Regions from separate parts of the Streptomyces sp. NPDC107575 genome, predicted to be linked through region 1. Evidence: riboswitches for the same ligand, from Rfam matches in the RefSeq annotation. Region 1 holds a riboswitch; the other holds the start of a gene.
The links. Region 1 has a riboswitch for glycine ahead of gcvT (glycine cleavage system aminomethyltransferase GcvT). Riboswitches for the same ligand answer to the same signal wherever they lie in the genome.
Positions count from the first base shown of each region.

Region 1 (8,750 bases):
GATGAGCCCCAGGCTGTGGACGAAGATGCCCATCATCACCATGCCGGTGAAGAAGATCGGCATGGAGACGCCGGAGAGCGCGGCGATCATCGCGCTGCGGTCCCAGACGGTGCCCCGCTTCAGCGCGGAGACGACACCCACGGCCACGCCGCCGACCAGCCACAGGATGCAGGCGCCCGCGGCGAGCGCCACGGTCACCGGCAGGGCGCCGGTGATGGTGTTCCAGACCGGCTCCTCCGTACGGAAGGAGTAGCCGAGGCACGGCGCGGGACAGTGGGTCACACTGCCGCCGGAGACGTAGTCCCGGCCCATCGGGATCGCCCTGACGAAGTCCCAGAACTGCACGAGCAGCGGGTCGTTGAGACCGAGCTTGACGCGGATGCCCGCAAGTTGCTCCGGCGATGTGGCCTTGCCCGCGAAGAGCGTGGCGACGTCCTGCCCGGACCACTTCGGCAGCAGGAAGAAGATGGCGAACGTCGTCAGCAGGACGATCAGCACCATCACAATGACGGCGCTCAGGCGCCGGATGAGGTAAGCAAGCACTGTGCGCGGCCCCTGGGGGCGGCCGGACCTCGGGTTGCGGGGTCCGGCCGCCTGCCGGGACCATCACCTGCCCTTCGGACTGGTGGGTGTCGGCTGGGATGTCAGCGGGTCGGTCGCTGCTACTTCGTCACGCCGAGCTTGGCGTAGTCGTAGCGGCCGCTCCAGGCGGGAGCCGAGTAGGCGTTCGTCAGACGCGGCCCGCGCCAGGTGATGTTGGCCTCGTAGATGAACGGCATCCAGTAGGCCTCGTCGAGGATCCGGTGACCCATGTCGGTGTAGATCTTCTTCGCCTCGGCCTTGTCGGTCGTCTTCAGCGCCTCGTCGAACATCTTGTCGATCTTCGGGTCGTCGATCTGCGACTCGTTGTAGTTGCCGGTCTTCTGGATGAAGCGGCTGTCCCACAGCGGCTGGCCGAAGCCCTGTCCGGTGTTGAAGTCCGGGCCCCAGCCGCTCATCGTCATGCCGTAGCCGCGCTCCTTGACCTTCTTCAGGTCGCCGGAGATGGAGGAGGCGTCGGCACCGGAGAAGGTGTCGATGGTCAGCTTGATGCCGACCTTGCCCAGCTGCTCCTGGAGCGCCTCGGCGGCGTCCTCCTCACCGGGCTGGTCGCTGCGCGCGGTCAGCACGGTCGAGAAGCCGCTCGGCTTGCCGCACTTCTTCAGCGCGTCCTTGGCCTTGGCCAGGTCCGGCTTGCCCTTGCGCTCCACCACGCCGTACGGGTCGTAGCTGTCGTCGTGGCCCGGAACCGCCTTCGGGAAGGGGTTGTTGGCGATCTTGCCGGCCGCGACCTCGCCACCGCGCGTCTGCTGCAGGCTCTTGAAGTCGGTGGCGTAGAAGACGGCCTTGCGGCAGTCGACGTTGTCCATCGGCTTGGTCGTGGTGACCAGGGCCACGTAACGGACGAACGGCGTCTGCATGTTGTCGACGTCGCCCTTGTTGTCCGTCACGGCGGTGGTCCGGCCGGACTGGGTCATGCCGGTGCCGTTGAGGTCGACGTCGTACTCGCCGGCCATCAGGTTCTTGTCGTTCTCTTCGAGATTCTTGTTGATCGCGACCGTGATCTTGTCCGGCAGCGCGGGGTTGTTCGGGTCCGAGGCCTTCTTCCACGCCTTGTTGCGGACCAGCACGATCGACTTGTTCGCCTTGTGCGACTGGACCTTGTACGGACCGTTGGACAGCGGCTTGGTCGTGTACTTCTCCCGCGTGTCCGCCGACTGCTTCACGGCGGAGCCGGACGGCATGGCGAGCATCTGCTCGAAGTCGCTGTTGGGCTGCGGCAGATGGAAGACGATGGTGTTGTCGTCGGGCGTCTCGATGGCCTTGAGGCCGAGCTTGTCCTTCGACTTGTCCTTGTACGGGCCCTTGTACTCGCCCTTGGGGTCGAGCGCCTGCTTCAGGTACACCGGACCGCCGGTGATGACGTCGTCCGCCCAGATGCGCTCGATGCCGTACTTGATGTCCTTGGAGGTCAGCTTCGAGCCGTCCTCCCAGGTGAGCCCGTCGCGCAGCTTGTACGTGTAGGTCTTGCCGTCGTCGGAGACCTCGGCCATGCCCTTCGCCATGTCGGGGACCAGCGCGTTGCCCGCGGCGCCCGGCTTGGTGTCGTACGTCACCAGGGTGCGGTTGTAGAAGCGCATGAAGTCCCACGCCATGCCGAAGTAGGCGCGCTGCGGGTCAAAGCTGTCCAGGTCCTGCTTGGCGACCATGCGGAGCGTGCCGCCCTTTGTGGTCGACTTGTTGGCGATCTTGCCTATGGCGGCGTTGTAGCCGGCGCCCTTCGACTCGTTGTCGCTGTCGTCGCCACCGCCGCAGGCGGTGACGGTGAGCGCCGACGCGGCCACGAGGGCGGCGGCGGCCATCATCCGTCGACTCTGGAAACCTTTGGGCATTCTTCTCGCATCCTCCGGGATTCGCGGTCCGCGGCCTTGCGGCCGCGGGGCCATACAGGGAGTGCTCCTGACGGGACGGCAGGGGCGGTGAACGGGGTCTATCGGGTGCCCTTGGGGTCGAGCGCGTCGCGCAGGCCGTCCCCGAAGAGGTTGAAGGCCAGCACGGTGATGAAGATCGCCACGCCAGGGAAGACCATGAACATCGGGTCGTGCTCGTACGTGCCGAGCGCGTCCCGCAGCATGCCGCCCCACGAGGCGGTCGGCGGCCGGACACCGGCGCCGAGGAAGCTGAGCGCCGCCTCCGTGAGGATGTTGGTGGGGATCATCAGCGTGGTGTAGACGGTGATGGGCGCCACCAGGTTCGGCAGCAGCTCGCGGAAGAGGATGTGCCGGGGTCCGCCGCCGAGACTGCGTGCCGCCTCCACGTACTCCCGCTCGCGCAGCGAGAGCGTCTGGCCGCGCACGATCCGGCCGATGTACGGCCAGCCGAAGAAGCCGATCACCATGATCAGGATCATGATGCGCACGCCGCTGCCGGTCAGCCCGAGCAGGTCGTTGGGGAGGACGGAGACCAGGGAGATGATGAACAGCAGCTGCGGGAAGGAGAGCAGCACGTCCATCACGCGGCTGATCACCGCGTCGGCCCAGCCGCCGAAGTAGCCGGCGATGATGCCGAAGAAGGTGCCGAGCACGACGGCGACGACCGCGGCGAGGAAGGCGACCAGCATCGAGACGCGGGTGCCGTAGACGATCCGGCTGAAGATGTCGCGGCCCTTGTTGGGCTCGACGCCGAAGAGGTGCTCGGCGCTGACGCCGCCCAGGGCGCCCTTGGGCAGGTTCGTCAGCTCGTCCAGCTTGTCCTGGTGGAACTCGTTCGGCGGGTGGCCGAGCAGGCTGACGATGAGCGGAGCGAAGACCGCGACCAGGACGAGGAGTACGACAACGATGCCACCGCCGAGGGCGACCTTGTCGCGCTTGAGCCGGCTCCAGGCGATCTGCTTGAGCGACCGGCCCTCGACCTTGCGTTCTCCGTCTCCCTTGACAGGCTCGACCGGTGCGCTCGGTTCCGCTTCTGCGCTCGTGTCGTGCAATGGTGCCGTCATCGTGGCAGGGACCCCTCTCAACCGGCGGTGACCGGCCCGCACTTGCCGCTGTGGCGGCGTGGTTCAGTCCGTCGTACACAGAGGCGAAGCCCCCTTGGAGCGGGAGTCTTCAACCTGGGCGCGATCTGTTGCCAGACTTGACGGCGAAAGGATGCCTAAACGTGATGCAGGCTGGGGTGTTCCGTTATCCGGACTGCCGTGAACGGGGGGCGGACGGTGGGCAGTTGGGTCACAAGTGGTCGAACCCCACCTTTGACCGGGCGAGTTGGGTCGTAAACGACCAAACGCCGGACGGGCTGGAATTCTCCAGCCCGTCCGGCGTCTGAGGACAAGCTTTTCAGTACGTCGCCCCGTACGGCGGCGGAAAACCGTAGCCCCCACCGGCCGGAGCCGGCGGCGCCGCATGCGCCTCCCGGTCGTAGAACGGGCGCGCCTGGCGGAGCCACATGGCCACGGGGTCGTACTCGTCCGACATCGCGACCGTGGAGACCGGAAGGCCCTCGGGGACCGCCGGGATGGACTGCTGCATCATCGCCCGGACCGCGTCCACGGACGCCGGGGACGTGTCGTAGACGTCCAGGCCGATGGCGAGATAGGGCGCGCCCAGCGTGGGCTGGACCCAGGCGCGGCGCAGGGAGCGGATCGCCGTCGTGCGATGCGCGTTCTGCGTCAGGGTCGCGTAGAACTGCGGGATCTCGATCGTCGGCTCGGAGAGCCTGAGGGGGCCCGCCGGCTGCCGGTCCAGGCCGCCCGCGATGCGCCGCAGATCGAGCCACGGGATGCCGACACCGCCGCCCGGCGCGTGCGGATTCAGCCAGAGCCCGTAGTGGTCCGGGTAGAGCGTGCGCGCCGCGTCGACGCCGCTCACCACCTCGTACGCCCGCGACCAGCCGGAGGCGGAGAGCTCCTGCGCGGAGGTGACGCACGGGGCGTAACTGAAGCCGTCCACCTCCATGTTCCCGTACTGGGCGTCCGGGGAGCCGGCCTGGCCGTGCCAGAGCAGCATCCAGACCTGCCCGGCCGCGGGGTCGGCGAGGGCCTTGAGGAGCGCCTCGTACGCGTCGTAGCGTCCCGGCGTCACCTGGCGCAGCATGTGCTCGACCTTTCCCCAAGGTCTCGGCTCCGCTCGACCAGGGGAGGCCCCATTGGCCGCGCCCGTGCCCGACGCACTCACCCGTAACCGCCCCTTCGGCTCTTCAAAGACGTCCGTGTTCCACACGTGGCCGGAAAGCGAAGCGCCGACCGGTCACGTCATGAAACCAGCTTAAGCGGCGATACTGACACCGACTTGACGGACGCCGTCACCCTTCTCGTACGTAGAACGGCCGTACGTGTGTACGCAGCCAGTCCGCGACCGGGTCCTGTGTCACGTCCAGGAACACCAGGTTGACGGCCCAGGGCACCGGCGCACGGCCCAGCGCCCGCCCCAGCGCGTCCAGCGGAAGGTCCCCCGCGCCGCTCGGCGCGCTCACGGCCTGCGCCAGTTCCACGCCGATGAAGAGGGACGGCTCCGCGTCCTCCACGGTCGCGAGGCAGCGCCGCGCGCTCAGCACCGTGCCGAGCCCCTCGAACTCCTCGCGCACCGCGGCCAGGAAGTCCATCGGGTCGACCTGCCAGTCGGGCTCGCTCAGCACCACACGGCCGCCGGTCGCCGGGCCGTCGAGCGCCGTGCGACCGCTGCGGGCCAGCTCGGCGACGGCCGGCGGCGGCAGCGGCACACCCACCGTCCCGTCCGGGTTCACGGCGATGCCGACCTGCGGCGGAAGCCCGCGCGCGAACTCGACGGCCGGGGCGATCGTGCAGTCCATCCGGCCACCGGTGACCGCCATGAACTGCTGCTCGGAGCTGAACACGGGGACGTAGGCCTGGCCCTCGATCTCCAGGCTCGGCAGGTCGAGGTCCCTGCTCGCGTTCGAGCCGCCCCGGGGCAGCGGGATCCACACGTGGCTGCGGCCGAGGACCTCGACTATTCGGCCACCCGCCGAACTCCCCGCCTCCTGACCGAGGGCCGCGGCGAGGACCTCCTCCAACTCGTTGGCCGGCCAGCCCTGCGCGGGGTGGCCGAAGCCGCCCTCGTGCCCCTGGGCGTGACCGTGACCCGGTTCCGGGGTGCCTGGGAACTCCATGACTGCCATCAACCTCTGCCGTTCTGCCCGCTGCTGTGCCCGCCGACCTTAACTCGTACACACAATTGGACACGGTGCGGTTCCGTCCGCTTGCGCGGGGGCCCGGCGTCAGTCGCCGAACGTGATGCCTCCCAGCGCCTCCATCGCCGCCCGGTCGAGCAGCACCGCCGACTCCATCCCGGCCGGCAGCTTCCCCCGCTCCGTCGAGCTGACGAGCGCGCCCACCGCCCTGCGGTGCCGGGCGAAGGCGTACCGGGACACTCCTCGGCCGCGGTCCCGCTGCCCCTCGAGAGCCGTGTCCGCCGGTACGTCGAGCAGCATCAGGTGGACGGCGACGCCGCGCCGCCGCGCCGTGCGGATCACCCAGCGGCGCACCCACGCCTGCGTACCGCAGTCGTGCACGACGACGCTCGCGCCCGAGCGCATCGCCCGGCGCAGCCCCACATAGTGCGCGACGCGGACCAGCGGGCGGTACAGCGCGTACGGCAGGTAGCGCGGCATGCGCGCGGCCCAGCGCTCGCGGGTGTCCTGCGAGTCGATCCGGATCTCGGTGACGGCCCGCCGCATCAGCGTCGACTTGCCGCTGCCGGGCAGGCCGGAGAGCACGACGAGGTCGCCCGCCGCGAAGGCGAGTCTGCGCGGGGTGTGCCCGCGGCGGCCGCGCAGGTCGCGCACCGAGCGCTGGCCGGGGATCCGGACCCCCGCCACCACCGATGCCGACGCCGACACCGCGTAAGCCCCCGCCACTGCCTTGTGCACCGTGATCGTCCTCCCCGTTCCGGTCACGTCACCCTTGCCCCTCAAGTGTAAAGAGAAGGTAATGCCCCTCAAGGGGTTTCCCTGTCGGACGGGCATGCAATGATGTGCGCGCAACTGCATACCGGCCGCTTGAATCCGCGCGGGAGAGTTCCGGGTACCCACGAGTCCCCGGACGCCGAAGGAGCAAGTTCCTCCCTTGAATCTCTCAGGCCCCGTACCGCGCGGGCGAGGCAGATCTGAAAAGTGGGGCGCCTTTGTGACACGGCGCCCCCACCCAAGGTGCAAGCCCCCTCGGGGCGAACCTCTCAGGTTCCGATGACAGATGGGGAGGACGTCTCGCGCGCGATCCGAGACTCCGCCATCGCCGTCATGCCACCGGGAGCACACCAGCCATGACCCGCACCACCGCACTCGACGCCCTGCACCGTTCGCTGGGCGCGACGATGACCGACTTCGCCGGCTGGGACATGCCGCTGCGCTACGGCAGCGAGCGCGACGAGCACAACGCCGTGCGCACGGCGGCCGGCCTCTTCGACCTCTCCCACATGGGCGAGATCACGGTGTCCGGGCCGGGGGCCGTGGACCTGCTCAACCACGCTCTCGTCGGCAACATCGGCTCCGTCGGCAACGGCCGCGCCCGCTACACGATGATCTGTCGCGAGGACGGCGGGATCCTCGACGACCTGATCGTGTACCGGCTGGAGGAGACCACGTACATGGTGGTCGCGAACGCGGGCAACGCGCAGGTCGTGCTCGACGCCCTCACCGAGCGCGCCGCCGGCTTCGACGCCGAGGTCCGCGACGACCACGCCGCGTACGCGCTGCTCGCGGTGCAGGGCCCGAACTCCGCGGCGATCGTGAAGTCCGTCACGGACGCGGACCTGGACGGCCTCAAGTACTACGCGGGGCTGCCCGGCACCGTCGCAGGCGTGCAGGCGCTCATCGCGCGCACCGGCTACACCGGCGAGGACGGCTTCGAGCTGTTCGTCTCCCCCGCCGACGCCGAGAAGCTGTGGCAGGCACTGACCGAGGCGGGCGCCGAGTACGGCCTGATCCCCTGCGGCCTGTCCTGCCGGGACACGCTGCGCCTGGAGGCGGGCATGCCGCTGTACGGGCACGAGCTGTCGACGTCCCTCACGCCCTTCGACGCCGGTCTAGGCCGCGTCGTGAAGTTCGAGAAGACGTCGCACGGGGACGACTTCGTGGGCCACGACGCGCTCAAGGACGCCGCGGCGAAGGCCGAGGCCAACCCGCCCCGCAAGCTCGTCGGCCTGATCGCCGAGGGCCGCCGCGTCCCGCGCGCCGGGATGTCCGTGGTCGCCGAAGGACAGGTGATCGGCGAGGTCACCTCCGGCGCCCCGTCCCCGACGCTCGGCAAGCCGATCGCGATGGCGTACGTGGACGCCGCCCACGCGGAGCCCGGCACGGCCGGCGTCGGCGTCGACATCCGCGGCACGCACGAGGCGTACGAGGTCGTGGCCCTGCCGTTCTACAAGCGCCAGAAGTAGCCCCCGCCCGTCCGGGCGCCCCCTCCGTCACCAGCACCTTCCCGCGTACAGGAGAATTCGCATCATGAGCAACCCCCAGCAGCTGCGTTACAGCAAGGAGCACGAGTGGCTCTCCGCCGTCGAGGACGGCGTCGCCACCATCGGCATCACGGAGCACGCCGCCAACGCGCTCGGTGACATCGTGTTCGTCCAGCTCCCCGAGGTCGGCGACACCGTCACCGCGGGCGAGACCTGTGGCGAGCTCGAGTCGACCAAGTCGGTCTCCGACCTGTACTCCCCCGTGAACGGCGAGGTCACCGAGATCAACCAGGACGTCGTCGACGACCCGGCGCTCGTGAACTCCGCCCCGTTCGAGGGCGGCTGGCTGTTCAAGGTCCGGCTCAGCGACGAGCCCAAGGACCTGCTCTCCGCCGACGAGTACACCGAGTTCTCCGGGAGCTGACCCCACCGATGTCCGTACTGAACGAATCCCTGCACGAGCTCGACCCCGAGGTCGCCGTCGCGGTCGACGCCGAGCTGAAGCGCCAGCAGTCGACCCTCGAGATGATCGCGTCGGAGAACTTCGCTCCCGCCGCCGTCATGGAGGCCCAGGGCTCGGTCCTCACCAACAAGTACGCGGAGGGCTACCCCGGCCGCCGCTACTACGGCGGCTGCGAGCACGTCGACGTCACCGAGCAGATCGCCATCGACCGCGTGAAGGCGCTCTTCGGCGCCGAGTACGCGAACGTGCAGCCGCACTCCGGCGCCTCCGCGAACCAGGCCGCGCTCTTCGCCATCGCCAAGCCGGGCGACACCATCCTCGGCCTGGACCTGGCGCACGGC
Region 1 is NZ_JBVKBG010000008.1:40,402-49,151, reverse strand. It holds gene ACZ7L4_RS34990 (ABC transporter permease) at 1-543, opposite strand, end outside; gene ACZ7L4_RS34985 (ABC transporter substrate-binding protein) at 663-2,432, opposite strand; gene ACZ7L4_RS34980 (ABC transporter permease) at 2,531-3,535, opposite strand; gene ACZ7L4_RS34975 (enhanced serine sensitivity protein SseB C-terminal domain-containing protein) at 3,873-4,709, opposite strand; gene ACZ7L4_RS34970 (enhanced serine sensitivity protein SseB) at 4,837-5,661, opposite strand; gene ACZ7L4_RS34965 (AAA family ATPase) at 5,770-6,390, opposite strand; glycine riboswitch at 6,551-6,650, shown strand; glycine riboswitch at 6,651-6,752, shown strand; gene gcvT (glycine cleavage system aminomethyltransferase GcvT) at 6,813-7,928, shown strand; gene gcvH (glycine cleavage system protein GcvH) at 7,993-8,370, shown strand; gene glyA (serine hydroxymethyltransferase) at 8,379-8,750, shown strand, end outside.

Region 2 (8,750 bases), on a different contig from region 1:
AGCGACCGGGGTCCGCCGACGGCCCCTGTCGCACACTCTGTGCCCCGCACCGTCCGCCGTCCGGTCGCGGGGCACAGCCCTGCCCGAGCGGACTAGCCCGTACCGACCACTCCTAACCACCCGAAGGGAGAGTCCAGTTGGACTGAACCGTCCGCACGGGTGATGCGTCTGACAACCCATAAGGACCGCTGCAAGGAAATCCCTGCGGATTGACGCCCACAGGGCAACACTGGGTTCCGGAACTCACGAAATCGGGGGGCGGCCATGAACAAGCCTTCAAGCCGCAGCACGACCGGCAACACCAGCACCGCCAGTACAGCAAGCACAGCCCACGTCATCGAGATCACTTCGCAGCGAAAGATCCCATCCATGTGCCAGCACCAGCCAGCCTGCCCGACAGCGGAATCCGAGGACAGGGAAGCCGCACTGCCTGTGGCTCACCATCCCGAGCAGGGATGGAGCCTCCTCTGCAACGGGGTCCTGCTCTTCGAGGACACCGGCGAGCTGCTGCCCAGTGGCAGGATCATCGCCCCGCACCGCCCACTGGGCACGGTGGTGACGGCGGCATAGGGACGGGCCCTGCGGGGCTGCGCGACCGGACGGCGGACGCACAGCCCCGAGTGGATCAGCCCTCGTAGGCGTCGAGCGGCGGGCAGGAACACACCAGGTTCCTGTCGCCGAACGCCTGGTCGATACGCCGCACCGGCGGCCAGTACTTGTCCGAAGCGACCACCCCGGCCGGGAAGACACCTTCTTCCCGGCTGTACGCGTGCTCCCACTCGCCGCCGAGCATCCCGGCGGTGTGCGGAGCGTTCCGCAGCGGGTTGTCGTCCGCCGGCCACTCGCCGGAGGCGACCCGCTCGACCTCGCCGCGAATCGCGATCATCGCGTCGCAGAACCGGTCGAGCTCCTCGATGCCCTCGCTCTCGGTCGGCTCGATCATCAGCGTCCCGGCGACCGGGAACGACATGGTCGGCGCGTGGAACCCGTAGTCGATGAGCCGCTTGGCGATGTCGTCGATGCTCACGCCCGTCGCCTTGCTGATCGGGCGCAGGTCCACGATGCACTCGTGGGCGACGAGCCCGCCCGGACCGTTGTAGAGCACCGGGAAGTGCGGCTCGAGCCGCTTGGCGATGTAGTTCGCGGAGAGCACGGCCACCTGCGTGGCCCGCTTCAGCCCCTCGCCGCCCATGAGCCGCACGTACGCCCAGGAGATCGGCAGGATCCCGGCGGAGCCCCAGGGCGCCGCGGAGATCGGGCCGACGCCCGTCTCGGGGCCCGCGGCCGGCTGCAGCGGGTGGTTCGGCAGGTACGGCGCGAGGTGCTCGCGCACGCCGACCGGGCCGACGCCCGGACCGCCGCCGCCGTGCGGGATGCAGAACGTCTTGTGCAGGTTCAGGTGCGATACGTCGCCGCCGAAGCGGCCCGGCTTGGCGAGGCCCACCAGCGCGTTGAGGTTCGCGCCGTCGACGTAGACCTGGCCGCCCGCGTCGTGCACGGCGGCGCAGATGTCGGCGACGTGCTCCTCGAAGACGCCGTGCGTCGACGGGTACGTGATCATGAGGACGGCGAGCTGCTCGGCGTACTGCTCGATCTTGGCGCGCAGATCCTCGATGTCGACCTCGCCGTCGTCGGCGGTCTTCACGACGACGACCTTCATGCCGGCCATCACGGCGCTCGCGGCGTTCGTGCCGTGCGCGGAGGACGGGATGAGGCAGACGGTGCGCTGCTCGTCGCCGTTGGCCCGGTGGTAGCCGCGGACCGCGAGCAGACCGGCGAGCTCGCCCTGCGAGCCGGCGTTCGGCTGCAGCGACACCTTGTCGTAGCCGGTGACCTCGGCGAGCCGCTCCTCCAGCTCACGGATGAGCGTCAGGTAGCCCTGCGCCTGCTCGGCGGGGACGAAGGGGTGCAGCTGGCCGAACTCGGGCCAGGTGACCGGCTCCATCTCCGTCGTCGCGTTGAGCTTCATCGTGCAGGAGCCCAGCGGGATCATGCCGCGGTCGAGCGCGTAGTCGCGGTCGGCGAGCATGCGCAGGTAGCGCAGCATCGCCGTCTCGGAGCGGTACTGGTGGAAGACGGGGTGCGTCAGGTACTCGTCCTCGCGCAGCAGCCCGCCCGGCAGCGTGTCCTCGACCTCGGCGTCCAGCGCCTCGATGTCCGCGTCGACGCCGAACGCGCTCCACACCGCGCCCAGCTGGGCCCGCGTGGTCGTCTCGTCGCAGGCGACGGAGACGTGGTCCGCGTCCACCAGGTGCAGGTTGACGCCGCCCTCGCGCGCGGCGGAGACGACCGAGGCGGCCCGGCCCGGCACCCGCACGGTGAGGGTGTCGAAGTACGCGCCGTGCACGACCTCGACGCCGCCCGCCGTGAGCCCCGCGGCGAGCAGGGTGGCGTAACGGTGGGTGCGCCGCGCGATGGACCTGAGGCCATCGGGGCCGTGGTACACGGCGTACATGCCGGCCATGACGGCGAGCAGCACCTGAGCCGTACAGATGTTGCTGGTCGCCTTCTCGCGGCGGATGTGCTGCTCACGGGTCTGCAGGGCGAGGCGGTACGCCTTGTTGCCGTCGGCGTCGACGGAGACGCCCACCAGGCGGCCCGGCAGCGAGCGGGCGAACTTCTCGCGCACGGCCATGTACCCGGCGTGCGGACCGCCGAAGCCCATCGGGACGCCGAAGCGCTGCGTCGTACCGACGGCGATGTCCGCGCCCAGCTCGCCGGGCGAGGTCAGCAGCGTCAGGGCGAGAAGATCGGCGGCGACGGTGACGATGGCGCCCAGCTCGTGCGCCTGGTCGATCACGGGCTTGATGTCCCGCACGACGCCGGAGGCGCCCGGGTACTGCACGAGCAGGCCCACGACACCGCGCTCGGCGACCTCGACGGGGATGCCCTCGCTCAGGTCGGCGACGACGATCTCTACGCCGGTCGGCTCGGCGCGCGTCTGGATCACGGCGATGGTCTGCGGCAGGGCGTCGGCGTCGACGACGTACACGCCGTTCTTGACCTTGCCGACGCGGCGCGAGAGGGCCATGGCCTCGGCGGCGGCGGTGCCCTCGTCGAGCAGCGACGAGCCGGAGGTGGGCAGGCCGGTCAGCTCGGCGACCATGGTCTGGAAGTTGAGCAGCGCCTCGAGGCGGCCCTGCGAGATCTCCGGCTGGTACGGCGTGTACGCCGTGTACCAGGACGGGTTCTCCATGACGTTGCGCAGGATGACGGGCGGCGTGAACGTCCCGTAGTAGCCGAGGCCGATCATCGAGCCGAGCACCTGGTTGCGCTCTGCAAGGGACTTCAGCTCGGCGAGCACCTCGGCCTCACTGCGGGCGGCCGGAAGGTCGAGCGCCTCGGCGCTCTTGATCACATCGGGCACCGCGGCCGCGGTCAGCTCGTCCAGCGAGCCGTAGCCGACCTGCGCGAGCATCTTGGCCTGAGCGGCGTCGTCGGGACCGATGTGACGCTGCTCGAAGGGGATTCCTCGCTCCAACTGGGAGAGCGGAATACGGTTGGCGGTCATTGCGGAGGCCTCCTGGTCATTGCGACCTACGAGGGGCACCACGGCGCGGGTACCCGGACGGCCTCCCCCTCTGTCATCTCAACCTGAGAGCTTCACCGGCCCACCCCGCGAGAACACGGAACACACCGGCTTGCACCGTCGGTGAGAGCGGAAACCGTGCACCCCGCCCTGCTTTCCAGAGTGACCTCGTCCGTGCGGTACGTGTGCCTGAGAGATTCCGGGGAGGATTTGCTCCTTCGGCGCCTTCCGACGACTGTCGGAGGACTCTCCCGCACGGGGTCAGCAGCCATTTGCCAGCCTACCAGCGGCTACTTGGCCGGAGCCCCCGAGTGGCCGCCTTACGCAATGTGCTCTTTCGTAGTCCTTACAGACGAGTTGCGATCATCGCGATCAGTTGGAGGGCCCGTGCAGACCGATGTCGATCCGCGCAATCTGATCGGCCGCAAGGCGTTCGACCGCAACGGGGCCAAGATCGGCACCATCGACGAGGTGTACCTGGACGACGCCACGGGCGTGCCGGAGTGGGCCGCGATACGAACCGGCCTGTTCAGCCGCGACGCCTTCGTCCCCCTCGAGCCCAGCGACTTCACGGACGGCACGCTGCACGTGCCCTTCGAGCGCTCCCTGATCAAGGACGCCCCCGATTTCGGCGTGGGCCGCCATCTCTCCCCCGAGCAGGAGCTCCAGCTCTACGACCACTACGGTCTGGACATCACGGCCCCTCAGTCGCCCGACATCTCGTTCGGCAAGGTCGCCGGCGCCGAGGACGAGACGACCTGATCCGCTTCGGCCCCTTCCACCAGCGGCATCGGCTCCGCCGGCTCCAGCTCCGGATCATCGACCCGGAACGTCCGCACCCTCCCCGGCACCACCGCGTACGGCGTCTCGAACCGCACGGTCACCCGCCCGAGCCCGCTCCCCTGCACCCACCCCGGCCCGAACTCGGCATGCCGCACATCGTGCCCGGCCAGCCACTTGCGCTCCACGGGCGCCGGCTCGGGATCGGCCGCCTCCACGGGCTCGACCGGCCCCGCGTCCCCCTCCAGCTCCTCGGCCGCTGCAGCCTCCTCCTCCGCGGCGGCGAACTGCGCGAACAGGTCCTCCTGCGTGAAGTCGGCCAGCCCGCTGACCCCGACGCCCAGCAGCCGCACGCCGCCGGTCGTGTCCACGCTCTCCAGCAGCCGCGCCGCGGCCTCCCGCACCACCCCGGGATCGTCCGTCGGCCCCCGCAGCGTCTCCGAGCGCGTCAGCGTCGAGAAGTCGTAGCGCCGCACCTTGAGCACCACGGTCCGCCCCGAGCGCTCGGCCGCTCTCAGCCGCTCCACGCACCGGCCGGCCAGCCTGCGCACCTCCATCCGGACCTGCACCCGGTCGTGGATGTCCACGTCGTACGTGTCCTCGACCGATACGGACTTGGAGTCCCGCTCGGCCACGACCGGCCGCTCGTCGCGGGCCAGCGCCATCTCGTACAGATGGCTGCCGTGCGCCTTCCCGAGCAGGCGCACCAGCTCGTCCTCGCCGGCCCCCGCGATCTCCTCCACGGTCACGATCCCGGCCCGCCGCAGATGATCAGCCGTCGCGGGCCCGACGCCCGGCAGGATCCGCACGGACTGCGGGCCCAGCAGCGCGCGCTCGGTGCCGGGACGTATCAGCACGAGCCCGTCCGGCTTGGCCTCCTCCGAGCCGATCTTCGCGAGCATCTTGGACGCCGCGAGCCCCACGGACCCGGTCAGACCGGTCACGCGCCGGATGTCGGCCCGCAGCCGCCGCCCCACGGCCTCGGCGGAAGCGGCGTCCCAGGCCGCCTCACCGGCCTCCAGATCCACGAACGCCTCGTCCAGGCTCAGGGGTTCCACCAGCGGCGAGAGCGCCCCCAGGAGGCCCATCACCTGCTCGCTGATCGCCCGGTACAGCCGGAACCGCGGCACCAGATACGCGGCATGCGGGGCGAGCCTGCGAGCCTGCCCCATCGGCATCGCCGAGTGCACCCCGAACTTCCGCGCCTCGTACGACGCCGTGGCCACCACACCGCGCGGCCCGAGCCCGCCCACGACGACCGCTTTCCCGCGCAGGCTCGGCTTCGCCGCCTGCTCGGCAGAGGCGTAGAAGGCATCCATGTCGAGATGCAGGATCGTGGGCGCGGTTCTCACATGCCCGATGCTGCCCTACGCCACTGACAACGCGGCCCTACGGACCTCACACGGCCCTGCCGCGCCGCCTCGCGAGCTCGTCCGTGGGGTTCGGCGGCACGATCGTCTCGCCGGTGTCCACGCGCTCGCCGTGCAGCTGCGAGAGCGCGGCCTCCACGTCCCGCCAGACCACGCCCACGGCGATCCCGAAGACCCCCTGGCCGCCCTGGAGCAGATCGTGCACCTCGGCGGGCGACGTGCACTCGTAGACCGTCGCACCGTCGCTCATCAGCGTCATCCGCTCCAGATCGCGGAAGCCGCTCTCGCGCAGGTGCTGCACGGCCGCCCGGATGTTCTGCAACGAGACACCCGTGTCCAGGAAGCGCTTGACGACCTTGAGGACGACGACGTCCCGGAAGCTGTAGAGCCGCTGGGTCCCCGATCCGTACGCGGTACGCACGCTGGGTTCGACAAGGCCGGTCCTGGCCCAGTAGTCGAGCTGCCGGTAGGTGATGCCGGCCGCCGCACATGCCGTCGGGCCCCGGTACCCCAGCTGCTCGGAAGCGGCCGAGCCGCTCTCCCCCGCCACCACAGGCACGGCCTGCGGGCGCTGCGGAGTGTGATCGGCCGCGCTGCCGTGAAACAAGTACGGACCGCCCGTCGCCGTACCGTCGCCGCTGCTTCTCACGCCGACCTCCTCATTGACCTGCCTTGTCGACGGTAGGCAGTCACAGGGGGTGCGTCAACGAACGCCACACTAGGCACGCCGAGTGATAATCACCCTAAGAGTGGTTTCCCGTGACCCACCGCCGGGAAAGGCTAGCCGAATGTCTCGAGGGCGCCGCCGCTCGACGGCCGGGCCCGGCCGTCCGCCGTGCGGTCACTGACTGTTGGTGCCGAAGTCCTCGGGAGAGATCTGGTCGAGGAACTCGCGGAACTTCTCCACCTCGTCCTCCTGCTCGTCGGGGATCGCGATCCCCGCGTCGTCCAGGACCCCGTCACTGCCGAAGATCGGCGTGCCGGTGCGCAGCGCGAGGGCTATGGCGTCCGACGGGCGGGCACTGACCTCGACCCCGCTCGCGAACACCAGCTCCGCGTAGAAGACGCCTTCGCGCAGGTCCGTGATGCGCACTTCCGTGAGCTCCTGGCCGACCGCCTCGAGGACATCCTTGAAGAGGTCGTGCGTCAGCGGACGCGCGGGCGCCATGCCCTGCTGGGCAAAGGCGATCGCGGTCGCCTCCCCCGGTCCGATCCAGATGGGGAGGTACCGGTCGCCTCCCACTTCACGCAGGAGCACGATCGGCTGGTTGGAGGGCATTTCGACCCGGACACCTACGACGTCGAGCTCGTTCACACAGCAACCCTAGGACGTGCCCGGCCGGTTTGGGTAGTCGGGCATCCACCGAGGACCGGGCCATCGGCGCTCACCCGCGCCCACGATCAGGGCAGACGCACCCCGAGCGCGGTCTGCACAAGGGCCGAGTGCAGCTTCACGGTGAGGCCTGCCAGCTCCTTGGCACGGGCCTCGGCATGCGCCCGCGTCTGCGGGTTGCGGTGCACCTTCAGGGGGGCGACCACCTGGTCCACCAGGCCGGCCTCGCGGTCCGCGGCCGCCCGCATGACGCGCAGGTGCCGCGGGCCGATCCCGAATCGCGCCAGCTCGCCGATGAGCTCGGCGACCGACACGGCGGAGGCGTCGTAGCCACCGTCGGGCAGGGGGGTGAGGAGCCCGTACGACTCCCATTCGTCGAGCTCGTGCTCCTCGACGCCGACGGCGGCCAGCAATTCGTCCCGGCCGACCCGCGCGGCCGTCGGCACATCGGCGCCGTCCTCCGCGTCACCGGGGCGTCCCGGTGCCGGCACGGTCAAGGTCTCGCCCGGCTCCAGGGCATCGAGCTGCTCCTTGATGACCTTCAGCGGCAGGTAGTGGTCCCGCTGCATGCGCAGCACGTGGGCGAGCCGCTCGACGTCGTCCGGGCTGAACTTCCGGTACCCCGACGGCGTACGCCGGGGTTCGACCAGGCCCTCGGACTCCAGGAACCTGATCTTGGAGATCGTGACTTCGGGAAACTCTTCTCGGAGCACGTTCAGTACGGTGCCGATGCTCATCAGCCGACTGTCCGTGGTGGCGGTACCCCCTGGGGCACCGCCACTCGTCGTGTGCAGCATGGACCTTCCTGAAGGATCGCGGACGGTTCAGATACCGCGCTGGCTCGCGTAGAACACCAGCCGGTACTTGCCGATCTGCACCTCGTCCCCATTGTTCAGCGTCACCGAGTCGATGCGCTCACGGTTCACGTACGTGCCGTTGAGGCTGCCGACGTCGCCGACGGTGAACGAGCCGTCCTGCAGGCGACGGAACTCCACGTGGCGGCGCGACACGGTCACGTCGTCCAGGAAGATGTCGCTCTGCGGGTGGCGCCCCGCGGTGGTCAGCTCGCCATCCAGGAGGAAGCGGCTGCCCGAGTTCGGACCGCGCCGCACCACGAGGAGCGCCGAGCCGAGCGGCAGCGCGTCGACCGCCGCCTGTGCCTCGGGCGAGAGGGCCGGGAGCTGCGTCTGGCCCGTCGCCTCCGGGTCGTAGGACTCGAGGCCGGAGATGGAGATCGTGGACGTCGTCTCCGACGGCCCCTCCGGCGTCGCACCGCCACGCAGCGGCGCACCGCAGTTGGAGCAGAACCGGCTGTTCTCCGCGTTCCGGTTCCCGCACCTCGTACACACCAGGGCCGACATGCCGAACTCTCCACCCGTACTTGAGGTTGACGGTTCTCCGAAACCTATGCGGCCGGAACCGGCAGGGTCAACAGACGACGCGCCCTGTCCGCCCGAATTGTCTCCGGCGACCTGGTCCCGGAACAGCGGGCGCTCGCCCACCTGGGTCTCCGGGGCGTCTCCTTGCCGCGGCGCACGATGACGGGCGTCCTCACGGCTCTTGCCGAACAACTTCGCAAACAACTTCACGGGCGATTCCCCTTGACCGAAACAGACCCGCCCGTGGGGCAGGACGAACCCTGACTGCACACATCGGCGTACATCGCGTACATCATTGACACGGACACCCTCACAACGTCCGTATCCGCCAAACAGTTTCCACCACGCACACCACCCTT
Region 2 is NZ_JBVKBG010000011.1:270,923-279,672, forward strand. It holds gene ACZ7L4_RS40200 (hypothetical protein) at 1-1, shown strand, start outside; gene ACZ7L4_RS40205 (DUF5999 family protein) at 370-570, shown strand; gene gcvP (aminomethyl-transferring glycine dehydrogenase) at 626-3,511, opposite strand; glycine riboswitch at 3,697-3,793, opposite strand; gene ACZ7L4_RS40215 (PRC-barrel domain-containing protein) at 3,917-4,291, shown strand; gene ACZ7L4_RS40220 (DNA polymerase IV) at 4,234-5,661, opposite strand; gene ACZ7L4_RS40225 (MerR family transcriptional regulator) at 5,708-6,328, opposite strand; gene ACZ7L4_RS40230 (bifunctional nuclease family protein) at 6,521-6,994, opposite strand; gene ftsR (transcriptional regulator FtsR) at 7,081-7,809, opposite strand; gene ACZ7L4_RS40240 (FHA domain-containing protein) at 7,837-8,727, opposite strand.
Region 2: linked by a shared signal. The riboswitch ahead of gcvP (aminomethyl-transferring glycine dehydrogenase) and the one ahead of gcvT (glycine cleavage system aminomethyltransferase GcvT) in region 1 are both predicted to bind glycine.